One region of the Pseudomonas lyxosi genome, then DNA from elsewhere that is predicted to be linked to it. Evidence: riboswitches for the same ligand, from Rfam matches in the RefSeq annotation. Region 1 holds a riboswitch; the other holds the start of a gene.

Region 1 (11,950 bases):
GGTTGACTTCATCGACGTAGAGCACGCCGCCGTCGGCCTTGGCCAGTACGCCGGGGGAAAACTGTGCGCGGCCCTCGCTCAGGGCGGCGTCCAGGTCGAGCGTGCCGACCAGCCGTTCTTCGGTGGCGCCGAGCGGCAAGGTGACAAATTGGCCGCTGGCGAGCAAGTCGGCCAGGCCTCGGGCCAGCGTTGACTTGGCCATGCCGCGGGGGCCTTCGATGAGAACGCCGCCGATTTTCGGGTCGATGGCGGTCAGGTACAGGGCGAGTTTCAGATCGTCAGCGCCGACCACGGCGGACAGCGGGAAATGCGGGGTGTCGGTCATGTCGGGTTTCTCATCATGGTCGGTGATTGATCGTTCCCACGCTCCGCGTGGGAATGCCTCAACGGACGCTCCGCGTTCGGCTCTGGATGGGACGCGGAGCGTCCCGGGCTGCATTCCCACGCGGAGCGTGGGAACGATCAGCTACGGTCAGCTACCCGTCTTCTTCTATATCCAGCAACAAATTCTCCAGCGCCTCCCGATACTCGCCCGGCTCCTTCCACATCCCTCGCTGCTGCGCTTCCAGCATCCGCTCGGTCATGTCGCGCAACGCATGCGGATTATGCTCACGAACAAAATCCCGGGTCGCCGGATCCAGCAAATACGCATCCGCCAGCAACGCATACTGGTGATCGTCGATCAGCTGCGTAGTGGCATCGAACGCAAACAGATTATCGACCGTCGCCGCCAGTTCAAACGCGCCTTTATAGCCGTGGCGCTTCACGCCGTCGATCCACTTCGGATTGGCTGCCCGGGAGCGAATCACCCGGTTCAGCTCTTCCTTCAACGTGCGGATCTTCGGCAAGTCCGGCTGGCTGTGATCGCCATGGTAACTGGCTGCCGCTTCACCGCTGAGGCTTTCCACCGCCGCGAGCATGCCGCCCTGGAACTGGTAATAGTCGTTGGAATCGAGCAAGTCGTGCTCACGGTTGTCCTGGTTTTGCAGCACAGCCTGAACCTGGCTCAGGCGCTGGGCGAACTGCTCTCGCGCTGCGGTGCCTTCGTCAGAACCGCCGTAAGCGTAGCCGCCCCAGTTCAGATAAACCTCGGCCAGGTCGTCGCGGCTTTGCCACAGGCGACCATCAATGGCGCCCTGCACGCCCGCGCCGTAAGCACCGGGTTTGGCACCAAAGATGCGCCAACCGGCCTGACGCTTGGCCGAGTCTTCATCCAGCCCCGATTGCATCAACGCTTCGCGCTCGGCACGCACTTTGGCGGCCAAGGGGTTGAGGTCGTCCGGCTCGTCGAGGGCGGCGACCGCTTGCACGGCGGCGTCGAACAGGCGGATCAGATTGGCAAAGGCATCGCGGAAGAATCCGGAGACGCGCAACGTCACGTCCACGCGCGGACGGTCCAACAGACTCAGCGGCAGAATTTCGAAGTCATCGACCCGCTGACTGCCCGTGGCCCAGACCGGGCGCACGCCCATCAGCGCCATGGCCTGAGCGATGTCGTCGCCGCCGGTACGCATGGTCGCGGTGCCCCACACCGACAGGCCGAGCTGACGCAGGTGATCGCCGTGGTCCTGCAGGTGTCGTTCAAGAATCAGGTTGGCCGACTGGAAACCGATACGCCACGCGGTGGTGGTCGGCAGGTTACGCACGTCCACCGAGTAGAAGTTGCGCCCGGTTGGCAGCACGTCGAGCCGTCCGCGACTCGGCGCACCGCTCGGGCCGGCCGGCACGAAGCGGCCGCTGAGGGCGTCGAGCAGACCGCGCATTTCCGCCGGGCCGCAGGCGTCCAGACGCGGGGCGACGACTTCACGCAGGCTGTCGACGATGGCTTTCACCTCTGACCAGCCGGGCTCGCTCAGTTGCTCAACCTCAGTGATCAAGGCTTGCTCGATCAGTTGCCCGGCAAACAGTTCCAGACGTTCGCGGGTATCACCTGCTGTGCGCCAGACTTCATCGGTGAGGGTTTGCAGTTCAATCGGACGCGGCCCGATCCAAGGCTCGGCAAGCGCACAATCCAGTGGATCGAAGCCCAACGTGAACGCCTTGGCCAAGGCCCGCAGCAGACTCGATTGCGCACCACGCCCATCGCCACGCGGAATGCGCAGCAACGCCAACAACGTATCGATACGCAAACGCCCGGTCGGCGACTCGCCAAACACATGCAGACCGTCGCGGATCTGCGACTCTTTCAAGTCGCACAAATAGGTGTCCAGACGCGGCAACCAGATCGCCGCATCGGCATCACTGTCGAGCTTTTCGTCCAGTTGCAGTTCGCGGTCGATGTGCGTATCGCGCACCAGTTGCAGGATGTCGCGCTGCAATTCCCGGGCGCGGCGCGGATCGAGCAATTGCGCTTCGTAATACTCGTCGGCGAGTAATTCGAGGTTGCGCAACGGGCCGTAAGTTTCGGCGCGGGTCAGCGGCGGCATCAGGTGATCGATAATCACCGCCTGCGTACGGCGCTTGGCCTGGGCGCCCTCGCCCGGATCGTTGACGATAAATGGATAGATGTTCGGCAGCGGACCGAGCAGCGCATCCGGCCAGCAATGCTCCGACAGCCCGACGCCTTTGCCCGGCAACCATTCAAGGTTGCCGTGCTTGCCGACGTGGATCACGCCGTGGGCGCCATAGGTGTTGCGCAACCAGAAGTAGAACGCCAGATAACCGTGAGGCGGCACCAGGTCCGGGTCGTGATACACCGCGCTCGGATCAACCTGATAACCCCGCGCCGGTTGGATGCCGACGAAGGTCAGGCCAAAGCGCAGCCCGGCGATCATCATTCGCCCGCCACGGAACATCGGATCGTTTTCGGGCGAGCCCCACCGCTCCAGCACGGCTTGGCGATTGGATTCGGGCAAGGCGTTGAACATCAGGTTGTAGTCATCCAGCGCGAGGCTTTGCATACACGGGCGCTGGTCGAGGGTGTCGAGGTCATTGCTGACGCCACCGAGCAATTGCTGGATCAACGCGGTGCCGCTATCAGGCAACTCGGCCGGCAGCGGATAACCTTCTTTATGCAGCGCACGCAGGATGTTCAGCGCCGCGGCCGGCGTGTCGAGGCCGACGCCGTTTCCAATACGCCCGTCGCGGGTCGGGTAGTTGGCGAGGATCAGAGCGATGCGTTTTTCAGCGCTGGGCACACGCGCCAGATCGATCCAGCGCCGCGCCAGTTCGGCGACAAAATCCATGCGCTCCGGTTGTGGTCGATAGCAGACCACATCGGATTGGCTGCGCTCGCTGCGCCAGGCCAGGTCTTTGAAGCTGATCGGTCGGCTGATGATCCGCCCGTCCAGTTCCGGCAATGCGATGTGCATCGCCAGATCGCGTGGACCGAGGCCCTGTTCGCTGGCGCGCCAACCGGGTTCGTTGTCCTGGGCACAGATCGCCTGGATCACCGGGATGTTGCGGCGAAACGGTCGCAGGTGCGGCGCTTCGGGGCTGGATTGCGCGAAACCGGTGGTGTTGAGAATCACGCGGGCTTCGACTTCCTCCAACAGGTCCTCGACCACCGTCAGGCAGCCGGGCTCTTTCAAACTCGCCACGGCAATCGGCAACGGATTCAACCCTGCCGCCTGCAAACGCTGGCAGAAAACATCGATGAAGCCTGTGTTGGCCGCTTGCAAATGCGAGCGGTAGAACAGCACCGCCGCGACCGGTTGATCGGCCTGCCAGTCGGCTTGCCAATCCTTCAGTTCAGCGGGGCTTTTTTGCGAGTGGTAGATCGCTGTGCGCGGCAGGGTTTGCGGATCGGCCCAGGCGTAGTCGCGGTCCAGCCAACGATTGGCGAGGCAGCGGAAGAAATCCAGGGCATTGCTCATGCCGCCTTGACGCAGAAATTGCCAGAGGCGGTCGCGGTCTTCCGCGCCCACCGTGCTTAGCTCGCTGAGTTCCGGGTCTGGGCGGTCATCGCCGGGGACCAGAATCAGCTGCACACCGCGCTCCGACAGTTGCACCAGTTGCTCGATGCCATAGCGCCAATAGGCGATGCCGCCGTGCAGCGAAATCAAAACGACCTTGGCGTGGCGCAGCACTTCGTCGACATACAGATCGACCGAGGCGTGATTCTGCACCTGCATCGGATTGGCCAGGCGCACGCTGGGGTAATCGTCGGGCAACTGCTGCGCGGCTTCGGCGAGCAGCGCGAGGCTGGAGTCGCCGCTGCACAGGATCACCAGCTCGGCGGGGGTTTGTCCAAGGTCGGCAATGTTGTCATCCGACACGAAACCGCCGGGCTGGGTCCTGAGCAGGTGCATGGCTTAAACGCTGAGCGCAGCGCGCAATTGCGCTTCAAGCAGAGTGGCGTCCAGCTCCTGACCAATCAGCACCAAACGCGTGGTGCGCGCTTCGTCGGCGCCCCACTGACGGTCGAAATGCTTGTCAAAACGCGTGCCCACGCCCTGGATCAGCAGGCGCATCGGTTTGTTCGGGATCGCCGCAAAACCTTTGACGCGCAGGATGCCGTGCTGGACCACCAGTTGGGTCAGCGCGTCCAGCAGCAGGCTTTCGTCGGCTTGCGGCAGTTCGATGGAGATGGAGTCGAAGGCATCGTGGTCGTGATCGTCTTCGCCTTCATGGTGGTGATCGTGATGGCTGTGACGGCTGTCGATGTGTTCTTCAGAACCGGCGCCAAGGCCGATCAGCACGTCCAGTGGCACACGACCGCTGCTGGCTTCGATGACTTTTACGGCAGGCGGCAGTTCTTCAGCGACTTCCAGGCGCACACGGGCAAGGTCTTCAGGGCTGATCAGGTCGGCCTTGTTGAGGATTACCAGGTCAGCGCTGGCCAGTTGGTCGGCGAACAGCTCGTGCAGTGGCGATTCGTGGTCCAGGTTCGGGTCGAGTTTGCGCTGGGCATCGACCTGGTCCGGGAAAGCCGCGAAGGTGCCGGCGGCGACCGCTGGGCTGTCGACCACGGTGATGACCGCGTCAACGGTGCAGGCGCTGCGGATTTCCGGCCACTGGAAGGCTTGCACCAGCGGTTTTGGCAGGGCCAGGCCCGAGGTTTCGATGAGGATGTGGTCGAGGTCGCCGCGACGGGCGACCAATTCGCGCATCACCGGGAAGAACTCTTCCTGAACGGTGCAGCACAGGCAGCCGTTGGCCAGCTCGTAGACGCGGCCGTTGGCTTCTTCTTCAGTGCAGCCGATGGAGCATTGCTTGAGGATTTCGCCGTCGATGCCCAGCTCGCCGAACTCGTTGACGATCACCGCAATGCGACGGCCCTGAGCGTTGTCGAGCATGTGCCGCAGCAAGGTGGTTTTGCCCGAGCCGAGGAAGCCGGTAACGATGGTGACGGGGAGTTTGGCCAGTGTTTTCATCGGATGCCCTTTGGCAAGGTGGCGGGCATACGGGACGACAATCGCTGCGACGGGCGCGCGCGGAAGAGTTCGCCACCGGATCACCCCGCCCGGTTGTAGTGAGAATCTGTGTCGAGGCAGGTCTCCTGGCTGACGGTGTGCCGGGCTTGTGGGCCTGGCATTCGCTGCGCCTTCCCGCGAACCCGTTGCACAGGGTTTGCAGTGGCGTGGCAGCGAACATCACCGTTCACAGTTGCGGGGGCAGCCGCGGCATCGACCGCGTTCCCTTCTTAGCTTCGGCAGACGCCGAAGAACCTCGAAAGCGCAAGGCTACGCATCGTCTGGGGGCGGGTCAATGTCTGAGGAGCAGCGCGACATCCAATTGAGAACCCATGCCAATTGACGCCCAACCCCCGCCCATGCTCTCCTACACGCCTTGTTACGGGTGCCCTTCACAGGGTGAAACGGGAAACCGGTGAATCATGTGCTTTACTCTAAAGTCATGTCAGTCCGGTGCTGCCCCCGCAACGGTAAGCGAGCGAAGCGTCAGATCCACTGTGCCAGCAGTTCGGCATGGGAAGGTGATGCTTGCAGGTCAAGGCGAAAGCCAGCGCCCCTCGTGAGCCCGGAGACCGGCCCGCAACACAAAGTGACCATTACGATCACTGAATAACAAACCCGCGGTGGGCGGGCGCTGTTTGAACCTCTGCGTGCCCGACTCGCAGGGGTCTTCCATGCGCTCTATTTCACCCGCTGACAGACCAGAGGGAAGCGCCATGTCGATCATCAGCAGTACCGACCACAGCACCGCCAGCACGACCACGACCTTGAGCCAGCGCCTGACCGTCGCCGTATGCGCGTCAATTCTGGGCGCGTGCCTGGTGTATTTCGCCGGTTTCTCGCACATCGAAGCGGTGCACAACGCCGCTCACGATACTCGCCACAGCTCTGCATTCCCGTGCCATTGAGACCTGCTGACATGATCAAGCGTATTGCGCAAACCGCAGGGTTCACCGGGCTGCTGGCCGCCCTGTTGCTGACCCTGCTGCAAAGCTTCTGGGTGGCTCCGCTGATTCTGCAGGCCGAGACCTACGAAAAGTCCGAGCCGGCTGCTGTTGAAGTCCACGAACACGCCCCGGGTACTGTCGCCGCTCACACCCACGACGCCGAAGCCTGGGAACCGGAAGACGGCTGGCAGCGCGTGCTGTCCACCACCGGCGGCAACCTGGTGGTCGCTGTCGGTTTCGCCCTGATGCTGGCCGCTCTCTACACCTTGCGCGCACCGACCAAAACCTCCCAAGGCCTGCTTTGGGGCCTGGCCGGTTACGCGACGTTCGTGCTGGCACCGACCCTCGGTCTGCCGCCTGAGCTGCCGGGCACTGCCGCCGCTGATTTGGCGCAGCGGCAAATCTGGTGGATCGGCACGGCTGCCTCCACCGCGGTCGGCATCGCATTGATCGTGTTCAGCCGTCACTGGCTGATGAAAGTGCTCGGCGTGGCCATTCTGGCTGTTCCTCATGTGATCGGCGCACCACAACCGGAAGTCCACTCGATGATGGCTCCGCAAGCCCTGGAAGCTCAGTTCAAAATCGCTTCGCAGCTGACCAATGTGGCATTCTGGCTGGCCCTGGGCCTGATCAGTGCCTGGTTGTTCCGCCGCAAAAGCGATGGTCAATACCACGCATGACTGAGATCAGCACAGCGCCGACGTTAGTGGTCGGCCTGGGCTGCCAGCGCGGCTGCCCCGTCAGCACGCTGCGGGCGCTGCTCGATCAGGCGTTACAGGCACATAAAATCGAACTTCACCAGGTCAAGGCCCTGGCCAGCATCGACCTGAAGCGCGAAGAGCCTGGCTTGATCGAATTGGCCGAACAGCTTGCGTTACCCTTGCAGTATTTCAGCTGTGAACAATTGGCTGTCTATCAACCGCAACTCAGCCATCGTTCAGACATCGCGTTCGAACGCACCGGCTGCTACGGCGTCGCGGAAAGTGCCGCCCTGGCCCTGGCCGAACACCTGGCCCAGGCACCGGCAAAATTACTGATCTCCCGACAAAAATATGCCCAGGCCACCTTGGCATTGGCCGGCGCTGCATAAAATCCCCGATAATCCCCGCCATCGATCATGAGCAATCTTCATCTGAAGCCTTGCCCAGCCCCTTTTTCTCACAGGAACCGACGATGACCGTCTACTTCATTGGCGCAGGTCCCGGCGACCCGGAACTGATCACGGTCAAAGGCCAACGGCTGATTCGCAGCTGTCCGGTGATCATCTATGCCGGCTCCCTGGTGCCCGCCGCCGTGCTGGATGGCCATCGCGCCGAACAGGTGGTCAACAGCGCCGAGCTGCACCTGGAACAGATCATCGAGCTGATCAAATCCGCCCATGCCAAGGGCCAGGACGTGGCCCGGGTGCACTCTGGCGACCCGAGTCTTTATGGTGCGATTGGCGAGCAGATTCGCTACCTGCGCGAACTCGACATCCCGTTTGAAATCATTCCCGGCGTCACGGCCACAGCGGCCTGCGCGGCGCTTCTGGGCGCGGAACTGACGTTACCGGACGTGTCGCAAAGCGTGATCCTGACCCGCTACGCCGACAAGACCGCGATGCCCGCCGGCGAAGAGCTCGGCAGCCTGGCGCAGCACGGGGCGACCATGGCGATCCATCTGGGGGTCAATCATCTGAACAAAATCCTGGCCGAATTGCTGCCGCATTACGGCGCGGACTGCCCGATCGCGGTGATTCACCGGGCGACCTGGCCGGATCAGGACTGGGTGGTGGGGACGCTTGAAGACATTGCCGCGAAGGTTGAAGCCAAGGGGTTTCGGCGCACGGCGTTGATTTTGGTGGGCCGGGTTTTGGGCAGTGATCACTTCAGTGAGTCATCGCTGTATCGCGCGGGGCATGCGCATCTCTTCCGTCCCTGAGCCACAGGTTATCTATCACCCATAAAAAAACGGCGCTCACGGGGCGCCGTTTTTTTATGTCTGCAGCGAACACCTTACTTAGTAGTAGGCGTTTTCTTTCTGCGTGTGGTCGGTGACGTCACGAACGCCCTTGAGCTCGGGAATGCGCTCGAGCAAGGTACGCTCGATGCCTTCGCGCAAGGTGACGTCTGCCTGGCCGCAGCCCTGGCAACCACCACCGAACTTCAGCACGGCGATGCCGTCTTCGACCACATCGATCAGGCTGACCTGACCGCCGTGGCTGGCCAGCCCCGGGTTGATCTCGGTTTGCAGGTAATAGTTGATACGCTCGTTGACCGGACTGTCGGCGCTGACCATCGGTACTTTGGCGTTTGGTGCCTTGATGGTGAGCTGGCCGCCCATACGGTCTGTGGCGTAGTCGACTACCGCATCGTCCAGGAAAGCTTCGCTGAACGAGTCGATGTAAGCGGTGAAGCTTTTGAGCCCCAGCGCCGTGTCTTCAGGTTTTTCTTCGCCCGGCTTGCAATAAGCAATGCAGGTTTCGGCGTACTGGGTGCCAGGCTGGGTGATAAAGACGCGGATGCCGATGCCTGGGGTGTTCTGCTTGGAGAGCAGATCAGCCAGATAATCGTGAGCGGCGTCGGTAATGGTAATAGCGGTCATGGAAACTCCTCGCAGGCTTGGACGCAGTTTACGCCAATCATCGCGCCGTACAAAGTCCTAGTATTTTTGTCGGGAAAGAGCGGTTATAGCCATCTTCACCGGTTCACCGTCAATCCGGCCTTTAAGCCACCGATCGCCGCATTTTCCCACCCATTCAAATCCGACACCGGCGCACCATCAAAGGTCGATCAAAGATTCTCGTACCGGTTCATGTCCAGCACGCCCTCTTCCACCGGTTCTGTCTCATGGACGTACCGGCTCAGGTCATGGAAGTAGAACCAGAACTGCGGATGGCTGCGGCGAATCCCCCAGCGCTCGACGATTTTCTCGAAGCGATTGGCGTCCTTGGCGTTTTCCATCTCGTCCACGAACTCAGGCACTTGCTCAGCCGGAATGTTGAACATGAAGTTCGGATAGCTGCTGAGCACGCCCGGGTAAATAGTCACTGTGTCGAGCCCAGGCTGATACCGCAGCGATTCACCGAGCAGGAACGCGACGTTACTGTGCGCGCGATTGCGCAGCAGGCTGTAGACCTCGCGCTTGCCGCTCGCGGTTTCGATGCGCAGCAGGGTCGCTTCCGGCAACTGATCGATAACCTTCAGCCCGGCCGCCGGACGCGAAGTCAGGCGACTCAACGCCTGCTCGGCGCTCTGCAAGGCCAGATCGATGTTCGGCCGCGAGCAATAAGCACCGTCACAACGGTTGATCGGATCAGGCTTGGCGTTGAGGTCGCCGTAACGGGTGAGCAATTGCAGGGCGAAATCGCGTTTCGGGTCCTTTTCGTCCAGTACCAGCGCCGTCTCTTTGTCATTATCGATGGCTTCGTAGTCCAGCCACATCTTGAATTTGCCGCCGCTCTGGTACCAGTCGTCGAGGTAATCGTCGCGCGAATCGGCCGGCATCAGGCGCAGGAAGTTCTGCTCGGCACCGTTGCGGATCAGGTCGAAGTACAGCCGGGTCTGTGCCTGATGGGAAACATTGCCGAACACGTCGAAGTTGACCGCCAACTGATAATACGTGCGTTCCAGCAGCGGGAAGTCGAACAGCCACATCGTTTGCGGCACGTCACCGATCAGGCCTTTGTTCACCGAGGCACTGTCGAAATGCCGGAAGATCGTCAGCAAGGCGTTATCGTTACCGGCCCACAAGGTCGACCAGCTCGGCGCCGGCGCATCGGCGTAACTGTCACGGCGCAGCGCCTCGTACTCGTTACGCTTGTCGCGGTAGTCATGCCACAGGCTCAGGACGCTGCCGACATCGTCGTTCTGCCCCGGCATCGCCAGCAACGGCGTGGCCTGGCCGCGGTAGTTCGGATCGATGATGTAGAGGTCGTGTTCAGGCGCCTGGAACATTGCCCAAAAGTTATCGCGGATCACGTCGGTGGCGATCTGCCCACGGCACACTGGGCCGCGAATAAACGTACGGACGAAGTATTCGGCGTTATCGAGCATGAATTGATAACGCGCCTGGGCCGGGATCGCCTCGAACGTGGTGAACGGATTGGCCCGACGCTCCGGCCCGTAGCCCGGCAAGGCGTTGACCTGCCAGTTGCCGTTATAGAAGAGGCTTTTGATCCGAGCCATCTTCGCCGCGCTCAACGGGTAGGTGATGTGGGTCTTCTGCACAATCACGCCTTGCACCGGCCACAAGCGGTAATACACCTGAGTGCCTGGATCGTCATTCGGGCGGCGTGTGTTGATCAGATCGATCGGCTGGCCGGTCGGCGTGCGCGAACGCACCCACTGAAAGAAATGCCCCGGCTCACCGTCCTTGAAATAGAGATGAGCGAGAAACCAATGCTCGAACAACCAGCGCCCCACCAGGCTTTGCCGTGCGCCCGGTGCGTTGAGCAGGTTTTCCCACTGCACCACCTGCAACGCTTCTTTGGCGCTCGGCACAAGACCCTGCTCGTCAATCGGCGCGCCGGACGCCAGCCAGCGTTGCAGTGTCTGGTATTGCTGGTCGGTCAGGCCGGTGACCGCGAGCGGCATGCCCTCTTTGGGATGTGATTTGGCGTAGCCGTCAAACTCGGCCGGCAGGGCGCACATGTTTTCCCGGTTCAGTCCAAGGACGATGTCCTCCGGCAACTTGGCGTTGGGTTGCAAGGGGGTTTTGTGGCCCTGCTCAAGCATCCGCGCCATCAACGCGGCCTGACTGCCCTGGGCGTCGAGCACCGAATAGAAGTCCTTTTGCTGCCAGGTGCGTTTGCCGAAGGCGTCATAAAACAGCCGGGTCGGTGCGGCAGCCTGGCGGCGTTCGCCGTCGTAGACCGGGATCTTGGTCGCGCCACGGGCAGCCCCTTCGCCACTGCCCAGATTGAGCTGACAGGCGGAGTCATAGCAGGCATGGCAGGCCACACACTTTTCGGTGAAGATCGGTTGTATGTCGCGACTGTAGGAAATGGCAGAAGAAATGGCCGGATCCTGCGCGGCAGCGCCCCAGCTTAAAAACAGCAAAACCATGCTGATGACGCGATAAGACATATCCCTGGTCCCGATCATGAAAAAACGCCGCGATTCTACCGGTCTGCACCCCACTCCAACATGAGCGATATTCATGCAAAACCGGGACATGCTCTAAAACCGCACAGGTTTGCTATTATCCCGCCCCTTCGTCATGGTCTTTCCGAGTAGTCCAAATGTCCGATCGCAGTGTTCGCCTTCAAGCTCTCAAGCACGCCCTCAAAGAGCGCATCCTGATTCTCGATGGCGGCATGGGCACTATGATCCAGAGCTACAAGCTCGAAGAGCAGGATTACCGCGGCAAACGCTTCGCCGACTGGCCAAGTGACGTCAAGGGCAACAACGACCTGTTGATCCTGACGCGCCCGGACGTGATTGGCGCCATCGAGAAAGCCTACCTGGATGCCGGCGCCGACATTCTTGAAACCAACACCTTCAACGCCACCCAGGTGTCCCAGGCCGATTACGGCATGCAGGGCCTGGCGTACGAGCTAAACGTAGAAGGCGCACGTCTGGCGCGCAAGGTGGCAGACGCCAAGACCCTGGAAACCCCGGACAAGCCGCGTTTCGTTGCTGGCGTGCTCGGTCCTACAAGCCGCACCTG
Region 2 (11,950 bases), 840 kb from region 1:
TTCCAGTGCCAGACGCCCGCGCACATTGCGCAGTTGCTTCTCTTCTTCGAGCTGGGTTTCGAACGCCAGCAAGCCCAGACCGGCGCTGGAACCCGGTGCGCCTTCAAGGCCCAGCGGATCGTGTACCTGCTCGCCGAGCATTTGCAGACCGCCGCAAATCCCCAGTACTTTGCCGCCATAACGCAGATGACGACTGATCGCGATGTCCCAGCCATTGGCCCGCAGGTACGCGAGGTCGCTGCGCACGCTTTTCGAGCCGGGAAGAATGATCAGGTCCGCCGGCGGAATCGCCTGACCGGGGCCGACAAATTGCAGATCCACCTGCGGATGCAAGCGCAGCGGATCGAAGTCGGTGTGGTTGCTGATGCGCGGCAGCACCGGCACCAGCACTTTCAGCACCTGGTCGGCCTTGTCGGTCTGACGCTGATCGATGCCGTCCTCGGCTTCCAGGTGCAGGTCCATCACGTAAGGCAGAACGCCGATCACCGGTTTGCCGGTGCGCGCTTCCAGCCAGTCGAGCCCCGGTTGCAGCAAAGCGATATCGCCACGAAACCGGTTGATGATGAAGCCTTTGACCCGCGCCTGCTCGCTGGGTGACAGCAGTTCCAGCGTGCCCACCAGATGCGCAAAAACGCCGCCGCGATTGATGTCGGCGATCAACACCACCGGACAATCCACCGCCTCGGCAAAGCCCATGTTGGCGATGTCACCGGCACGCAGATTGATCTCGGCCGGCGAACCCGCGCCTTCGACCATGACCACTGGATACGCCGCGCTCAGCCGTTCATGGGAAGCCAGCACTGCTTGCATGGCGATGGCTTTGTAGTCGTGATACGCGACCGCGTTCATCGTCGTGACCGCGCGACCATGGATGATCACTTGGGCGCCGGTGTCGCTGTTGGGTTTGAGCAGCACCGGGTTCATGTCGGTGTGCGGCTCAAGGTTGGCGGCTTGAGCCTGCACCGCTTGCGCGCGACCGATCTCGCCACCGTCGGCGGTCACGGCACTGTTGAGCGCCATGTTCTGCGGCTTGAACGGCACGACGCTGACGCCCTGACGCGTGACCCAGCGGCACAACGCCGTCACCAGCGTGCTTTTACCGGCGTCGGAAGTGGTGCCTTGCACCATCAACGTAGTCATTGGGTTTCCTTGGCGTAGGCTTCGAACGCTTGCGCGAGACGTGTCCAGTCGGCTTCATCGGCGGGCAAGCCGAAACGCAGGCTGCTGTTGTTCGTGAACAACCGCAGCAGAATGCCGCGCCGGGCCATGAACTCATGCAGGGCTTCGGCGCGGTCGGTGATCAGCCATTGAAACAAGGCGCAGCCGCCCTGGGGCTTGAAGCCGTGCTGTTCAAGCAGCAGTGCCAGACGCTCACTGGCTTCATCAGCGCGAACCCGTTGCCGGGCATGCCCTTCGGTATCCCGCAGACAGGCCTGCCCCAACACCCTCGTCGGTCCGCTGACCGCCCACGGCCCCACTTGCTCGGCCAGCAACTTGAGCAACTTGCGCTCGGCCAGCACGAAACCCAGGCGCACACCGGCCAGGCCGAAAAACTTGCCGAAGGAACGCAGCACGATCAACCCGACCTGATTGGCAAAAGGTGCCAGGCTCAGCTGCGGTGTGTTGTCCATGAACGCCTCATCCACCACCAGCCAGCCACCGCGCTGGGTCAATCGCGAGTGCCAGTCGAGCAGACGACTCGGCGTCAGGCTCAGGCCAGTGGGATTGTTCGGGTTGACCACCACCAGCACGTCGAGGCTGTCGAGAAAGAAGTCGACTTCCTGCTCCAGCACTTCACGCACGATGTAGCCATTACGGCGCCACGCTTCGGCGTGTTCGGCGTAACACGGCGAGAGCACGCCGACCTTGCCGACCCGGCGCAAACGCGGCAGCAACTGGATCGCCATTTGCGAGCCGGCCACCGGCAGCACCTGAGCGGCACCGTAATAATCACAGGCCGCCTGCTCCAGACCGTCATCGGTTTCCGGCAAACGCGCCCAGGCCCGCAACGGAATCTCCGGGACCGGAAACGGCCAGGGTGCGAGGCCGCTGGACAGGTCGAGCCAATTGGCTTCGGCGATGCCGTAATCGAGCGCCGCCTTGCGTAACCGACCACCGTGCTCAAGCATAAAATTCAGCCCCCACGCAGAGGATCAGCAACCATAACCATACCCCGCGCTGGACCAATTGCCAGCCACGGTCGATGGAGTCGGCGTCCGCCGGCATGCCTTCGCCCAGTGGCGGACGCTGATGCAGTTCACCGTGATAAATCGCCGCCCCGCCCAACTCGACACCGAGCGCACCGGCACCGGCCGCCATCACCGGACCGGCATTCGGGCTGTCCCAGGTCGGCCCCTGGGTGCGCCAGCATTTCAGCGCCAGTCGGGTTTTGCCCAGCAGCGCGTAGGTCAATGCCACCAGGCGTGCAGGAATGTAGTTGAGGACGTCGTCGATCTTTGCCGCGGCCCAGCCGAAACGCTCGAAGCGTTCGTTGCGGTAACCCCACATCGCATCCAGCGTGTTGCTCAAACGGTAGAGCACCACGCCAGGCGCGCCGGCCACGGCAAACCAGAACAGCGCAGCGAATACCGCGTCGCTGCCGTTCTCCAGCACCGATTCTGTGGCGGCGCGGGCGACTTCGGTTTTATCCAGTTCGCTGGTCTGGCGGCTGACCAGATAACTGACACGTTTGCGCGCCTCGTCCAGATCATCGCTGCGCAGTGCCTTGGCCACCGGCTCGACGTGTTCACCGAGGCTGCGCATGCCGAGGGCGCAATAGAGCACGAGAATCTCGACGATCCAGCCGACATAGGGCGCCCAGGAAAACGCCGTGGCCAGCAAGGTCAACGGCAACACTGCAATCACCCAAGCGGTGACACCATGGCTACGCCAGCCACGACCTTCACCATTGAAACGTTGCTCGATGCGGTCGGCAAAACGGCCGAACGCCACCAGCGGATGCCAGCGTTTGGGTTCACCCAGCAGCGCATCCAGCGCAACCGCGGCGACACTCAACAACGCCACACTCATTGACTCACTCCCCAATAATTTTCATACAGCAGCTCACTGAGTGGACGCGCCTGCGCCCAGCCTTCGAGTACCAGCATCGGCGCCGGATAGAATTCCTTGACCGGGCCGAGACAAAGAACGGCCAACGGCTTGGCTCCGGCGGGCAAACCCAGCAAGTCCGCCAGTGCTTGCGGCTCGAACAGCGAGACCCAGCCCATGCCCAATCCTTCAGCGCGGGAGGCCAGCCAGAGGTTCTGGATCGCGCAGGACAGCGAGGCCATGTCCATTTCCGGCATCGTGCGACGGCCGAAAATGTGGCGCTCGCGATCGTCCATCAGCGCAGCGACCAACACCTCGGCGCAGTCGTTGATGCCTTCGACTTTCAGCTTCATGAATTCGTCAGTGCGCTCGCCGAGGGCTTCAGCGGTGCGGATGCGTTCTTCTTCCACCAACAACTGGATCTTGCCGCGCAAGGCTCGATCGCTGATGCGGATGAACCGCCAGGGCTGCATCAGGCCGACACTCGGTGCCTGATGCGCGGCTTCGAGCAGGCGCCGCAGTAGCTCGGGCTCGACGGTGCCGCCGCTGAAATGACGCATGTCGCGGCGTTCGCCGATAGCTCGGTAGACCGCCGCACGCTCAGCTTCGCTGAACGCTAGATCATCTGGGTTCATGGCTTGAACAACGCCGCCACCGCCTGGGGATTGGAAGGGAAATAAAAGTGCACGTAGGACGCGGTCATCCGCCCTTCGCGGTAAACCGCCTCTGCCCCTCGCCCACCGTTAGGGCTCAGGCCACGAGCAATCGGCTCAAGCTCGGTGCTGGTCAGCGAATGGTGATAGGTGTGCCCGCGCAACGAACCTTCCGGCAACTCGACCGCCTGCAACGCCAGCGCGGCCAAACGCTTTTGCATCACCGCATCACCGGCCAGCAAGCCGACCAATTCAGCGCGAGTGCCCTCGACATCGGTCAACGAATCGAGCAAATACAGCATGCCGCCGCACTCGGCCAACAACGGTTTCCCCGCCGCATGGTGAGCGCGGATTGCGGCCAGCATCGTGGTGTTCTGTGACAGCGCCACATGGTGCAATTCGGGATAACCGCCCGGCAGATAGAGGCTGTCTGCCTCCGGCAATTGCGTGTCACGGATCGGCGAGAAAAACAGCAACTCAGCGCCCATGGCGCGGAGCAGATCCAGGCTTGCGCCGTAAGTGAAGGCGAACGCTTCGTCACGGGCCACAGCAATCCGCACACCAGCCAGCAACGACTCGGCAGCGATCACATCAGGGGCGGCGAATTCCACCGCTGGTGGCAGCGCGACCTCGCAGCTGCTGGCCAGTGCATCGGCCGCCGCATCGAGGCGCAGATCGAGATCGTTCAACTCACTGGCCTGAACCAGACCGAGGTGTCGACTCGGCAATTCGATCCCGGTTTCCCGGGACAAGGCGCCGTACCAGCGCAAACCTTCAGTGAGGCTGCCTTCAAGTAATTGCGCATGACGCAGGGTGCCGACACGGTTGGCCAGCACACCGGCAAACGGCAAGTCCGGCTGATAACGCGCCAGCCCCAGGGCCAGTGCGCCAAAGGTCTGGGCCATGGCAGTGCCGTCGATCACACCGAGCACCGGCACACCGAAATGTCGTGCCAGATCAGCGCTGGACGGCGTGCCGTCGAACAGGCCCATGACGCCTTCGATGAGGATCAGATCGGCTTCGCCGGCGGCTTCCCACAACAGTCGACGGCTTTCCTGCTCGCCGACCATCCACATGTCCAGTTGATACACCGGCGCACCGCTGGCGCGCTCGAGAATCATCGGGTCGAGAAAATCCGGGCCGCATTTGAACACGCGCACCTTGCGCCCCTGATTGCGATGCAAACGGGCCAGCGCGGCGGTGACGGTGGTCTTGCCCTGACCGGAAGCCGGCGCGGCAATCAATACCGCCGGGCAATGACGATGGCTATTCATAAAGTGCAGCTCACAACTCGACGCCTTTTTGCGCTTTGATCCCGGCCTGGAATGCGTGCTTGATCACGCCCATTTCGGTGACGGTGTCGGCCAGTTCGATCATCTCCGGTTTCGCACCACGACCGGTGACCACCACGTGCTGCATTGGCGGACGGGCCTGCAAGTCGCTGAGCACTTGATCGAGATCCAGATAACCGTGCTTGAGCGCAATGTTCAATTCATCCAGCACCACCAGGCCGATCGACGGATCACGTAACAATTCGCGGGACACCGCCCACGCGGCTTCAGCGGCGGCGATGTCACGCTGGCGATCCTGGGTTTCCCAGGTGAAGCCCTCACCCATCACATGAAAACGCACCTGTTCCGGAAAGTGCCGGAAGAACAGTTCTTCGCCGGTGCTGCTGCGCCCTTTAATGAACTGCACCACGCCACACTGCATGCCGTGGCCCATGGACCGGGCGAGCATGCCGAAGGCCGAGCTGCTTTTGCCTTTGCCGTTGCCGGTCAGCACCAGCAGCAGGCCACATTCATTCGGGGAATTGGCGATGCGTTCGTCGATCACGGCTTTTTTGCGCAGCATGCGCGCCAGATGACGTTCGTCACGATCGGGGGTATCAGTCATGGGGGAGCTCTCCGTTGAGGCTGGATAACGGCGGGCAGGCACAAGAATAGACGGCAAAAAGCCTGGCATCGCCCACCGTGATGCCGCTGGATGGATCAGGCCGGTCTCCGGGCTCATGAGCGGCATTTTGCCTGACTGCGCGCCTTCCCATGTCATACGACACAGTGGCTAGGGCCTGTCATCAGCTTTTTCCTATACCGCGCCACAGCAGGCCCGGCCCTTCGGGTTGTGTCTGAAAGCGGACCAGACTGCGTTGCAGTCCTTGGCAAGGGAACAACCATTACCAGCGGACTGCGCCTTGCCTGGTCCGCTTTCAGACCTCAACGCGGTATAGGAAAAAACTGATGACAGGCCCTCGCGCAGTCTTCACTCATTTACCGTTGCGGGGGCAGCGCCGGGATCATGGCTCTTCGTCGCTTGAAGAGAGTCACTCACCGGCTTCCCTGTTTCACTCTGTCGACCAAGGTCACAGAGCACCTGAAACAAGCCGCGAAGGTTAGAGGGTTGGGGATGGAGCGTCAATTGAAGACGGGCGGCCTGCTAGCGAATAACTGCCGTCGATCAATTATCTGACGCCAATCTTGTGCCACACTCTCAGCAGTGATATCAAAGAGCCACAATCTCACAACACAATAACAAGGGTGAGCCACATGCAAGGCATGATCATCAGCAATCCGAAGCTGGAATTCCTGCGCCCGGTGCTGGAACGCTGGTTTGACTGTATCGACCGCTACAACGCCGTGCGCGGCGATAACGACACGCCTTACTGGTTCGACGAAAAAGCCAACCTGAGCCTGCTTTCCGCCGCGGCCTGGATGGCGGAAATGGTCACGCTGCAACAAACTCCAACCCGTAAACAGACCGAAGAAGGCGAACGCAATGGCCGCGCCGATCTGTTTATCGCGACCAGCGAAGAGCGCGCGTACCTTCAAGCCACTCAACGCTGGCCACGCGTCAACAGCCTGAACCTGACTCAAGCCTTGCAGGACATCACCAGCGATGCCAAACGCATCAGCTACGCCAGCGACCTGAAACTCGGCTGCCTGTTCGTCGCGCCACAAAAAGCTCAACAAAGCGCCACCCCGGAAGAACTCCAGGACATGGTCGACGACCTGCAAAAGGAACACACCTGCGCGGTGGCCTGGTACTTCCCCTACGCCTATCGCAAGTTGCGCAACGAAGCCGGCAACTATCACCCCGGCATTGCCGTGCTGTTCAAGGAAGCCCGCGGCTGACCGGTTGAACCATCGCGTACCTGTGCTTCTCTACTGATTAGGTCAATGCATTCATAGGGAAGATCAGCATGCGCAAGCCCCAGCTCGCTCTCGTTATCGTGCTCGCCGGAGGGCTTGCCGCCTGTGGTGAAACCGCCAGGCTGCAAGTCTCCGACGGCATCGGCCCATCGCCCAAGCTGCCAGAACCGAACAAAACCCTGATCCCGACGGTGAACATCGCCCCGGCGATCGGCTGGCCGGACGGCACGAAACCCATCGCCGCGACAGGGACTCAAGTCGCGGCTTTTGCCGAAGGTCTCGATCACCCGCGCTGGCTTTACGTGTTGCCCAACGGCGACGTGCTGGTGGCCGAAACCAACGCACCACCCAAACCCGATGACGGCAAAGGCATTCGCGGTTGGGTCATGGGAAAAGTCATGGGCCGTGCCGGCGCCAAAGTGCCGAGCCCGAATCGCATCACGCTGCTGCGGGACAAGGACCACGACGGCATCGCCGAAACCCGCACGGTGTTCCTGGAAAACCTCAACTCACCCTTCGGCATGACCCTGGTCGGCAATGACCTGTACGTCGCCGACTCGGATCGCTTGCTGCGCTTCCACTATGAAAACGGCGAGACGGCGATCAAGTCGCAGCCGATGAAGGTGATCGACCTGCCGGGCGGTACGCTGAATCACCACTGGACCAAAAACGTCATCGTCAGCAAGGACGGCAGCAAGCTGTACGTCACGGTGGGTTCCAACAGTAACGTTGCGGAAAACGGCATGGACAAGGAAGAAGGTCGCGCGGCGATCTGGGAAGTGGATCGCGCCACCGGCAACCATCGGATCTTCGCCTCGGGGATTCGCAATCCAAACGGGCTAGCCTGGGAACCTCGGAGCGGCGCATTGTGGACAGCGGTCAACGAGCGCGACGAGATCGGAAGTGATCTGGTGCCGGACTACATCACCTCAGTGAAGGACGGCGGGTTCTACGGCTGGCCTTACAGTTATTACGGTCAGCACGTCGACATCCGCGTCGAGCCGCAAAACCCCGAGCTGGTGGCCAAGGCCATTGCGCCGGACTACGCGCTCGGGCCGCATACCGCATCGTTGGGCCTGACGTTCGCTGAAGGCAACAAGCTGCCGGCGCAGTTCAAGGAAGGGGCATTCGTCGGCCAGCATGGCTCGTGGAACCGTAAACCACACAGTGGCTACAAAGTGATTTTTGTACCGTTCGCGGGAGGCAAACCGACTGGGCAACCGATCGATGTGCTCACAGGTTTCCTCAACGCAGATGAGAAAGCCATGGGCCGGCCAGTGGGCGTGGTGATTGATCAGCAAGGGGATTTGTTGGTGGCGGATGACGTGGGCAATAAGGTGTGGCGCGTATCGGCGGCCAAGTAAACGCTTAGCGCTTGCGGCACAGCGTTAACCCATCACCCAACGGCAACAGCGACAGATCCACACGCGAGTCATCCTTCAAGGCGCGATTGAGCGCCTGGATGGCTCGGGTGTCTTCACTTTCGGGATTGTCCTCAAGCACCCGGCCACTCCACAGTGTGTTATCGAACACCGCCAGACCGCCGACGCGCAGCAGACGCAATGCGTGCTCCAGATAGCGTGGGTAGTTGGCTTTGTCGGCATCGATGAAGATCAGGTCGAATGGCTCTTGCTGATTCAGCTGAGCCAAGGTTTCCAGCGCGGGCGCCAGACGCAGATCGATCCGCTCGGCAAGCCCCGCTTCCTGCCAGTAACGCCGTGCAGTGGTGTTGTAGTCGCCGGGTATGTCACAGCAGATCAGAGAACCGTCATCCGGCAATGCAGCCGCCATGCACAAGGCGCTGTAACCGGTGAAGGTGCCCACTTCCAGCAGACGCTTGGCGCCGGTGAGCTTCACCAATAGCGCGAGGAACTGACCTTGCTCGGGCGCCACCTGCCAGCGAGCCATGGGCAGCGCTTGGGTTTCGTCACGCAAACGCTTGAGTAGCGGCGTTTCGCGCAGGGAAACGTCGAGCAGGTATTGATACAGGGAATCGTCGAGATTGAGTGTGCGAGCGGTCATGACAACCTCTGCAATTTAGGGGTTGCGTGCCAAGTGCTCAGGTTGCAAGACGCGCTTGGCACTCAGATAGGCTTTCTGCCAGTAAGCTTTGGACAAACTGTCGAGCTTCACCGTGCCGCCGGTGGCGGGCGCATGGACGAAGCGACCTTCGCCGACGTAGATCCCGGCGTGGCTGACCTGAGAACCGCCATTGGTGGCGAAGAAGATCAGGTCGCCGGTTTGCAGACCTTCCTTGCCCACGCTGGCCGCCTGCATGCTGATCATCTCGCGCGTGGTACGCGGCAGAGAAATGCCGGCGACGTCACGGTAGACATAACCGATCAGCCCGCTGCAATCGAAACCCGAATCCGGCGTGTTACCACCCCAGCGATACGGTGTGCCCACCAGGCCGAGCGCGCGGAACAAGACGTCTTCTGCCTCAGGGGAGAATGCTTGGGAGGAACTGAAAATAATGGGAGCGCGAACCACCGGCGAAGGTGGCGGTGTACGGCTGGCGCAGGCGCTGAGCAGCGCTGCGAAGAACATGATTGCGAGGCGGGCCGACGTCGACATATGCAGAGCATCCTGATCTGGCTGCGGCTTTTTCTGCAGGGGGCGCAGAAAAGAAAACCGCCTGCGCAGGACGCAGGCGGTTTGCCATCAATAATAGATCAGGATTCTAGCTGCTACGTGGCAAACTTCAAGTAAGACTTTAAGTTCACCTTACAAAAAGTCCGCTTACTTGCGAGCCGTGACGATCGTCGGTGCCATCGCCAGTGCGCGCTTGGCTTCGATGAAGGTTTTGCTCCAGTAGCTGTCGCCCAGGCTATCGATCCGGACACCACCGCTGCGGCGGCTGCTGGAATGGATGAACTGGTTGTCACCCAGGTAGATCCCGGCGTGACTGACGCGGCCGCGACGGCCATTGGTGGCGAAAAACAGCAAGTCGCCCGGCTCCAGTTTGCTGCGAGAAACCAGCGGAGCGTCGACGTTGATCATTTCGCGAGTGGAACGTGGCAGGTTCAGGCCGGCTTCTTCACGAAACAGGTAACCGATGAAGCCGCTGCAATCAAAGCCAGCTTCGGAGGTGCCGCCGAAACGGTAACGGGTACCGATCAGGGACATGCCGCGTTCGAGGATGCTGTCAGCCAGAACCGGAAGCTGGTACGACTTGCCGCCGGCGAAGTCTGCCAGTTCTTTTTCGGTGGCCGCCTCTTCCTGGAAAAGAGCTTGCTGATAAAGAGCGGAAGATTGGGCAGTAGCAGAATTTTTAACCTGCTGTTGTTGCTCTTGCTGGGACACTGGAGAGTGGGCAGCGCAACCGAACAACAGGGTGACGAGTGCGAGGGGCACGAGGGGTGCAAAGCGATTTAGCATGGGCACGACCGTGGCTGATAGTTCTAAAGAAGCCGAGACTATGCCTACTATCATCCTCATTTGCAAATTCAATCGAACTTTATGTGACTTCTTGGTTTCGCGTTTACATCTAAGCGCTTAAGCCCGTTTTAGACACTCGCGCAGCCTGCAACCCTGTAGGAAAGCGGATTTCTTGACGCCTGAAATATGCCAAAACCCGCTACAGGCCTTGGCTTTACCAGCCTAGCGTTTCTTTCAGAAAGGGAATTGTCAGCTTGCGCTGAGCTTGAAGGGAAGCCTGATCGAGACGCTCAAGCAGCTCGAAAAGTGCACTCATGCTGCGCGTACCGCGGGTCAAAATAAAATGCCCGACTTCATCGGTCAGGTGCAGACCGCGACGAGAGGCGCGCAGTTGCAAGGCACGCAACTTGTCTTCGTCGGAGAGTGGACGCATCTGAAAGATCAGCGCCAACGTCAGTCGGGATTTGAGGTCCGCCAGCTTCACCGGCAGTTCACGCGGGGATGTCGAAGCGGCAATCAGCAGGCGTCGACCGCTGTCACGCAAACGGTTGAACAGATGGAACAACGCCTCTTCCCAATCCGCCCGACCGGCCACCGCCTGCAAATCATCCAGGCAGACCAGTTCGTACTGTTCGAGGTTGTCGAGGATGGCGATGCCGCGATCAAGCAGTTCGGCCAACGGCAAATACACCGCCGGCTCACCCAGTTGCTCGAAGCGCAGGCAGGCCGCCTGCAACAAGTGCGTACGCCCTACCCCGTCCTTGCCCCAGAGATAAATCAGGCTTTCGGTCCAGCCGGCGTCGGCTTCGCATAGCCGCTCGACATAGCCGAGTGCAGCGGCATTGGCGCCTGGGTAGTAATTGATAAAGGTAGCGTCATCACGCAGACGCACACCTAGGGGCAGCTGAATCGGTTTCATGCTGACTGAACAGTTCCAAAGGAACCGTTAGTGGCCTCTGTGTAAAGTTTGCGAAGTTTATACCCGTGAGGCGGGTCGCACAATGCGACAGACCACAAGCAAAATCAAAGGTTTGCGTTAACGCACTGGTTTTATGACAGTTTCTTTGGCGGCGCATGTGACAGCCGCGCGAGGGATTCGGGTCAACCTGGCAATGAACCAGGCTGCCCGCCATGCTTGATCAGGCCCTCTTAAATCTCTGGCTCATCACCACCGCTGTACATATCCGAATCTTTATACAAATCATGCACATGGCGCACCAGCACCATGATCACCGCCGCCACTGGCAGCGCCAGCAGCACACCGGTAAAACCGAACAGCTCGCCCCCCGCCAGAATCGCGAAGATCACCGCCACCGGGTGTAGACCGATCTTGTCCCCCACCAACAATGGCGTCAGCACCATGCCTTCCAGCGCCTGCCCCACCATGAACACCGCGACGATACCGAACATGGGATACAGATCGCCGCCGAACTGGAACAGACCGGCAATCAAGGCCGCGCCAATCCCGATGACAAACCCCATGTACGGCACGATCGCCGCCAGACCGGCGATCAAACCGATCAACAGCCCCAGCTCCAGCCCTACCAGCATCAAGCCGGCCGCGTAGATCACACCCAACGCCACCATTACCAGCAACTGCCCGCGCACGAATGCACCCAGCACTTCATGGCATTCACCCGCCAGGATCACAACGCGCTCTTCGCGATCACGGGGCAGCAGGCTGCGGATCTTGGCCATCATCAGGTCCCAGTCCCGCAGCAA

What was found. Region 1 has a riboswitch for cobalamin ahead of cobW (cobalamin biosynthesis protein CobW). Riboswitches for the same ligand answer to the same signal wherever they lie in the genome.
Region 2: another riboswitch for cobalamin. It lies ahead of cobO (cob(I)yrinic acid a,c-diamide adenosyltransferase); the one in region 1 lies ahead of cobW (cobalamin biosynthesis protein CobW).

What each region holds. Positions count from the first base shown of each region.
Region 1 is NZ_CP180481.1:5,529,491-5,541,440, forward strand. Features, by position in the region: gene ACMXYI_RS25335 (ATP-binding protein) at 1-325, opposite strand, end outside; gene cobN (cobaltochelatase subunit CobN) at 477-4,250, opposite strand; gene cobW (cobalamin biosynthesis protein CobW) at 4,254-5,315, opposite strand; cobalamin riboswitch at 5,414-5,628, opposite strand; cobalamin riboswitch at 5,721-5,949, shown strand; gene ACMXYI_RS25350 (CbtB domain-containing protein) at 6,071-6,262, shown strand; gene ACMXYI_RS25355 (CbtA family protein) at 6,274-6,981, shown strand; gene ACMXYI_RS25360 (cobalamin biosynthesis protein) at 6,978-7,391, shown strand; gene cobM (precorrin-4 C(11)-methyltransferase) at 7,475-8,221, shown strand; gene nfuA (Fe-S biogenesis protein NfuA) at 8,300-8,884, opposite strand; gene ACMXYI_RS25375 (fatty acid cis/trans isomerase) at 9,073-11,367, opposite strand; gene metH (methionine synthase) at 11,523-11,950, shown strand, end outside.
Region 2 is NZ_CP180481.1:6,365,853-6,377,802, forward strand. Features, by position in the region: gene ACMXYI_RS29185 (cobyric acid synthase) at 1-1,140, opposite strand, end outside; gene cobD (threonine-phosphate decarboxylase CobD) at 1,137-2,129, opposite strand; gene cbiB (adenosylcobinamide-phosphate synthase CbiB) at 2,122-3,030, opposite strand; gene bluB (5,6-dimethylbenzimidazole synthase) at 3,027-3,683, opposite strand; gene ACMXYI_RS29205 (cobyrinate a,c-diamide synthase) at 3,680-4,975, opposite strand; gene cobO (cob(I)yrinic acid a,c-diamide adenosyltransferase) at 4,986-5,597, opposite strand; cobalamin riboswitch at 5,931-6,093, opposite strand; gene ACMXYI_RS29215 (hypothetical protein) at 6,248-6,832, shown strand; gene ACMXYI_RS29220 (PQQ-dependent sugar dehydrogenase) at 6,901-8,214, shown strand; gene ACMXYI_RS29225 (O-methyltransferase) at 8,219-8,872, opposite strand; gene ACMXYI_RS29230 (C40 family peptidase) at 8,888-9,424, opposite strand; gene ACMXYI_RS29235 (C40 family peptidase) at 9,590-10,228, opposite strand; gene hda (DnaA regulatory inactivator Hda) at 10,443-11,147, opposite strand; gene ACMXYI_RS29245 (AI-2E family transporter) at 11,378-11,950, opposite strand, start outside.